One region of the Anaerosinus massiliensis genome, then DNA from elsewhere that is predicted to be linked to it. Evidence: riboswitches for the same ligand, from Rfam matches in the RefSeq annotation. Region 1 holds a riboswitch; the other holds the start of a gene.
What was found. Region 1 has a riboswitch for thiamine pyrophosphate ahead of thiC (phosphomethylpyrimidine synthase ThiC). Riboswitches for the same ligand answer to the same signal wherever they lie in the genome.
Positions count from the first base shown of each region.

Region 2: it holds a riboswitch for thiamine pyrophosphate, as region 1 does, so the genes downstream of both, thiS (sulfur carrier protein ThiS) here and thiC (phosphomethylpyrimidine synthase ThiC) in region 1, are expected to answer to the same signal.

Region 1 is NZ_LT575483.1:3,662,111-3,665,532, forward strand. Features, by position in the region: gene BN6559_RS17575 (N-acetylmuramoyl-L-alanine amidase) at 1-836, shown strand, start outside; gene BN6559_RS17580 (GerMN domain-containing protein) at 850-1,437, shown strand; TPP riboswitch at 1,488-1,583, shown strand; gene thiC (phosphomethylpyrimidine synthase ThiC) at 1,650-2,957, shown strand; gene BN6559_RS17590 (universal stress protein) at 3,163-3,422, shown strand, end outside.
Region 2 is NZ_LT575483.1:474,785-478,206, reverse strand. Features, by position in the region: gene BN6559_RS02585 (tRNA (adenine(22)-N(1))-methyltransferase) at 1-109, shown strand, start outside; gene BN6559_RS02580 (Nif3-like dinuclear metal center hexameric protein) at 100-1,218, shown strand; TPP riboswitch at 1,277-1,384, shown strand; gene thiS (sulfur carrier protein ThiS) at 1,458-1,658, shown strand; gene BN6559_RS02570 (thiazole synthase) at 1,663-2,433, shown strand; gene thiH (2-iminoacetate synthase ThiH) at 2,446-3,422, shown strand, end outside.

The sequences.
Region 1 (3,422 bases):
CTGCATTAGTATTAGAGTTAAAGCAAGCACGATTAGGTAAAATCAAAAGTTTTGTTGCATTAAATCAATCTCTTGCTAAGAATATAAAGTTTGAGCAGGTGGATAAATCTACGGTTCGCATTACAATTCAACTCACAAAGGATGTGAATGCGACCAATTACAAAGTATATACTTTACCTAAGGATGCGCGGGCAAAAAAACCATTTCGTATTGTCCTAGATTTTCAGGATGGCTCTAAATTTTTTTCTTCCGCAGGAGTGAAAGGGAAAACGATCATTTTAGATCCGGGACATGGCGGTAGTGATCCGGGTGCAATTGGACCGAATCGTGTACGAGAGAAAGATGTAACGTTAAATGTAGCAATGAAGGTAAAGTATCTATTGCAAGATGCTGGTGCACGTGTTATTATGACGCGTAGTGATGATCGGGATGTGTATGGGCCAAATGCGAGTGATAAAGAAGAATTGCAGGCGCGTGTTAATGTTGCGCGAAAGAATACAGCCGATATTTTTGTCAGCATTCATGCAAATTCATTTATCAATCAAGCGGCGCATGGAACGTCGACTTATTATTACGAAAAGTCTACTTATGATAGCAGACTTGCGGAATCTTTACAAAATGGATTAGTCGAGTTTGGTGGCTTGTACGATCGAGGTATTCAAGAGGCGAATTTTTATGTAGTGAAACGAACCAATATGCCGGCTGCGCTTGTTGAGTTGGCTTTCATATCGAATCCAAAAGAGGAAAGATTGTTGAATTCAGCAGAGTTTCAACAAAAATTAGCCGAAGGTATTTGTAAAGGATTAAGTGATTTCTTTAGTCAAACAGCTAAGTAGAAAGGTGATAGTTATGTTAAAAGTTTCTAAGTATTTTATTATGATTTTGGCTATTATGTTTTTTGTAATAACTGCTGGATGCAGCAAAGAAAATGGTGGAAATGATGAAAAGGTAAATCCTGATAATCAGGTAGCCACGGAACAAGAAAAGAGCGCAAAAGACACAAAGAAAATACCAGCAGATAAAAATCATAATTTAAAAGTATATTATGCCAATGCCGATGGTACAAAACTTATCGTTGGAGCAAATGTAAAAGAAGTTGCTGGTGAAGATAAATATACGACCGTGATGAAGCAGTTAATTGCTGGCACAAGCGATAAAGAGGCTGTTTCTATCATTCCGAAAGGCACGAAGCTTAGGAGTGTAAAAATAGAAAATGGGCGAGCTTATGTTGATTTTTCGCATGAATTAATCAAAAATTTTAATGGTGGTTCTGCGGGCGAAATTATGTTGGTTGGTTCAATTGTAAATACTTTAACTGAATTTCCGGAAATAAAAACTGTACAAATTTTAGTTGATGGAAAAAAGATAGAAACCATTTCTGGGCATATGGATACAAGTGAGCCATTGAAACGTTTTTCAGATTTAATAAAAAAATAAGTATACATTACAAAAAAAGTCTGATAAGATAAAAAAGAATTGTATATGTTTTTATCCACTAGGGGGGCATTTTTGCTGAGAGGTTTTAAACCGACCCTTGGAACCTGTTGGTTAAGACCAGCGTAGGGAAGTGGCAAATTTGCTTTTTTTTAAAGCCATTTAGCTGCTGTGCTAAATGGCTTTATTTTTATTTATTGATTGGGGGAGAAGAAATGGAAATGACACAGATGCAAGCAGCACGAAAAGGAAAAATCACGGACGAAATGCAAATCGTCGCAAAGCAAGAAAACATGGATGTCAATATCATCCGAGATCGTATCGCAGAGGGAACCATCACAATTTGTGCAAATGTAAATCATACATCATTGATTCCGCGTGGTGTGGGAAAAGGATTATCTACAAAGGTAAATGCAAATATCGGTACTTCGAGCGCATATCCGGATATTGAGCCTGAACTATTAAAATTAGATGCAGCGATAAAAGCTGGTGCTGATTCTGTGATGGATCTAAGCACGGGGAATAATATTGATCTGTCAAGAAAAGCAATCATTGATAAGTCTACAGTTATGGTTGGTACAGTGCCAATTTATCAAGCAACAGTAGATGCAATCAAAAAACATGGTGCTGTTGTAGATATGACAGGAGATGATTTACTGCAGGTGATTGCAACGCAGGCAAAAGATGGCGCAGATTTTATGACAATTCATTGTGGTGTGACACGTGAAGTTATTAACCGCATGTGTAATCAAGGTCGTGTTATGGATGTTGTAAGCAGAGGCGGTTCGTTTATTACGGGATGGATGCTCCATAACCAGAAGGAAAATCCACTTTATGAAAGATATGACGATATCTTAGATATTTGTGCGCAATATGATGTTACGATTAGCTTAGGAGACGGATTGCGTCCGGGGTGTTTAGCAGATGCAACCGATCGTGCGCAATTACAAGAACTTATCATACTAGGCGAACTTGTAGATCGTGCTTGGGCGAGAGGGGTACAAGTTTTAGTTGAAGGGCCTGGACATGTACCTTTTGACCAGATTGCTGCGAATATGAAATTGCAAAAACAACTGTGTAAAGATGCGCCGTTCTATGTACTTGGGCCGTTGGTAACAGATGTAGCACCTGGATACGATCATATAACGTCTGCGATAGGTGGCACACTCGCAGCTGCAAACGGGGCGGATTTTTTATGTTATGTAACACCAGCAGAGCATTTGGCATTGCCGACAATTGAAGATGTGCATGAAGGTGTAATTGCATCTAGAATTGCAGCACATGCTGCAGATATCGTAAAAGGTGTACCAGGAGCGAAAGAATGGGATTTGAAAATGGCGAAGGCAAGAAAAGCGTTGGACTGGCAGAAGCAAATAGAACTTGCCATAGATCCTAAAAAAGCGCAAGCCAAACGCGGAGCAAGAAATGTAGAAGGTGCAGAAGCTTGCTCTATGTGCGGAGATTATTGCGCAATGAAAATTGTTGGTGAATATCTAGATAAACCAGTTGATTTATGCGATTAAATACAAATTTAGAAGTGATTCTATAAGATGAGATATAGACTTTGAGGTTCGGGTATTTTATTTGAAGGGGAATTACATATTTTATCTTATCAGCATGTTTGACTGAAATTTTCCATTTTTTTAAAGGAATGTGTAAACGAATGACGAATTCATCCTATAGATAAAAGTTAACTATTAACTATACAATCGATTAGGAGGGATAAAAATGAAAAAAATTAGTAAAATTTTAGTGCCAGTTGATGGTTCTGTTAATGGTTGTAAAGCTGTAGATTATGCGATTTTTTTAGCTGAAAAAAGCGAGGCGAAACTAGATTTTGTTTATGTTGCTAGTAGTATCAACAAGGATATTCCTAGTGATATTGTTTTTGATAAAATTTGGGGCAAGATACCTGCGCATATCATTGCAGAAAAACATATAGAAAATGGAAATATTCCTCGTGCTATCATAAAAGTAGCAGAACAATG
Region 2 (3,422 bases), 3.2 Mb from region 1:
TCGTATATTACATGGAATGGAGAATAGCCATTCGGTCAACTTGATACCAAAATATCAAATATTCAAAGAAAAAATCAAAAATTTGGAGGGAAAATTAGCATGTCTGTAAAATGTCAGGTTGTTATAGATGCGGTTGAAACTCTGGCTCCACGATATTTAGCGGAAAGTTGGGATAACGTCGGTTTACTCGTTGGGAGCCCGGCGCAAAATATAAAAAAGATCATGGTTTGTCTTGATGTTAATGAAGCAGTGGTTGAGCATGCTACGCAGCAGCAAGTTGATTTGATCATTTCTCATCATCCTCTTATTTTTAAGCCTTTGAAAAATTTGCGAACGGATTTGCCGCAAGGTAAATTGCTCGCCGATTTATTGAGGGCAAATATTGCTGTATATGCTGCACATACGAACTTAGATACGGCAGATGGCGGTGTAAACGATGTATTAGCACACAAACTCAATTTGCAAAAAATAGAACCTCTTACCGTTACTTATCAAGAGGAACTGGTAAAACTTGCTGTTTTTGCACCAGTTGAATATGCTGAAATAATACAAGCTTCACTTGGTAAAGCGGGGGCGGGACATATCGGGAACTATAGTCATTGTGCGTTTCAAGTAACGGGAAAAGGCAGTTTTCTACCTTTACATGGAACGAATCCGTTTATTGGAAAAGAAGGAGCACTAGAACATGTTGATGAGGTTCGTATTGAAACAATCATGCCGAAAAAAATAATCAAGAAAGTAATAAAATCTCTGTTAAGTGTACATCCGTATGAAGAAGTTGCCTATGATCTTTACCCAATAAAAAATACAGGGGGAGAATATGGTCTTGGGCGTATTGGACACCTTGAAGAAAAGATGAAGGCAGAAGAATTTGCCGATAAAGTAAAGCAGGCTTTGGATATTGATTGTATTCGTCTTGTTGGCGAAAGGGGTAAAATGATAAAAAAAGTTGCTTTATGTAGTGGTAGTGGCGCAGAATTTATTGGTAAAGCAGCCTTTGCTGGTGCCGATATTTTGGTAACTGGTGATGTCAAATATCATGAAGCACAAAGAGCTTTGGAAACTGGGATTCATTTATTAGATGCAGGGCATTTTGCTACAGAAATACCTATTGTCAAAACTATTGCTCAATATTTACAGCAATGCAGTATAGATAGAAAGTGGAATACAGATATTTTTTATGATACCTTTAGTAAAGATGTATTTACGACGATTTAATAAATAATGGTTGACGGTTATACGATGGTGGGTATAGAATGAAATTGTTATATAAAAAAATAATGTGCGAGGGAGCTCATGTTATGGGCTGAGAGTGGACTGTAAGTACCAGACCTTTAAACCTGATCGGGATAATGCCCGCGTAGGAAGCTGGGATAAGTGCGCCTAAACCTATACGGGGAGGCGTATTTTTTTTGCTTTCTTTTCAGGAAATTTAAAAAGAGTGGAGGAGAAGATGAGTGGAGATAACGGTGAATGGAAAGTCTGTAACCATAGAGGAAGGTGTTAGTTTAGGACAGTTTGTTCATAACCGTGGTTTTAAGCCACGGACAGTAGTCGTTGAATATAATGAAACCATTGTCAAGGCACAGACTTGGGATGGGATCGTCTTAAAGCCACATGATCGTTTGGAAATCGTTACATTTGTTGGAGGTGGTTGAAATGATGAATGATACATTAAATATAGGTAAACAGGAGTTGTCAAGTAGACTTTTTCTGGGCACAGGAAAGTTTTCAGAAAATAAGATTATGCCAAAAGTAATTGAGGCAGCTAAGGCTCAGGTGATAACTGTAGCTCTGCGCCGTGCAGATCAATCCTATCCAGAGGAAAATATTTTAAATTTTATTCCTAAAAACTGTGTTTTGATGCCGAATACTTCTGGAGCAAGAAATGCTGACGAGGCGGTGCGGATAGCGCACATGTCTCGAGCCTTAGGCTGTGGTGATTGGATTAAAATTGAAGTGATTGCGGATAATCGATACTTGCTGCCGGATAATCAAGAAACGATTAAAGCGACGCAAATTTTAGCTGAAGAAGGATTCATTGTATTACCTTACATGAATCCTGATTTGATGAGTGCAAAGCGCTTAGCAGAAGCCGGAGCAGCTGCGATTATGCCTCTTGGTGCTCCGATTGGCAGTAATCGTGGGTTACAGACCAAAGAGATGATTCGTATTCTTATAAAAGAAAGTGATTTGCCGATCATTGTTGATGCGGGGATAGGGAAACCGTCTGAGGCGGCGGAGGCAATGGAGATGGGAGCTTCGGCCGTTTTAGTCAATACTGCAGTGGCAACGGCAAAAGACCCTATTGCAATGGCGGCGGCCTTTGATTTAGCGGTGAAGGCAGGACGTCAAGCTTATTTAGCTGGTCTTGGCAGAGTGATAGATCATGCTAGTGCATCTTCCCCTTTAACTGGATTTTTACGTGAATAGGAGTGAGTCATCATGCTTTTTATAGATGAATTGGAAAAATATAAAAATTTAGATTATGAAGATTTTTTCCGGAAAGTTACCGATGAAGATATTCTATATGTTTTAAGCAAGCCTTCGCTGGATAGGCAAGATTATTTGACTTTACTATCACCAAAAGCGGAAAATCATATAGAAGCTATAGCGAGAAGGGCAAACCAAGATACCATCCGAAATTTTGGACAGGTCATGCAACTTTTCACTCCGATGTATATTGCAAATTACTGCACAAATCAATGTGTATATTGTGGATTTAATCATAAAAATAAATTAAAGAGAATGAAACTTAGTATAAAAGAAATCCAAACAGAAGGAAAATGTATTGCAGAAACTGGATTAAAACATGTGCTTCTTTTAACTGGTGAATCGCAAACGCATAGTTCACTCCAATATATTTTAAGTGCTGTAGAATCTTTAAAAGAATTTTTTACGAGTATTAGCATAGAAATTTATTCTTTAACAGAAGAAGAGTACAAAGTCGCAGTAGAAACTGGTGTTGATGGGATGACAATGTTTCAAGAAGTTTACGATCCTAGTGTGTATCAAAGATTTCATTTAGCAGGCCCAAAAAGTGATTATGCTTTTCGCTTGGATGCACCGGAGCGCGCCTGTAAAGCGGGTATGCGCAATGTAAACATTGGTGCACTTTTAGGTTTAAATGATTGGCGAAAAGAGGCTTTTTTAACAGGAATTCATGCTGATTATTTGCAAAAAAAATATAGTGAGGTGGAAATCGCGGTTTCAATGCCGCGTATGCGCCCAAGTATAGGTGGTTTCCCACCACCCGTCACCGTAAGTGATAAAAATCTCGTACAATATATTACTGCATATCGGATTTTTATGCCGCGGAGCGGAATTACAATATCTTCTAGAGAAAGTGTAAAACTTAGAAATCATTTAGTGCGTCTGGGAGTTACAAAAATGTCGGCTGGGGTAACTACAGCTGTTGGAGG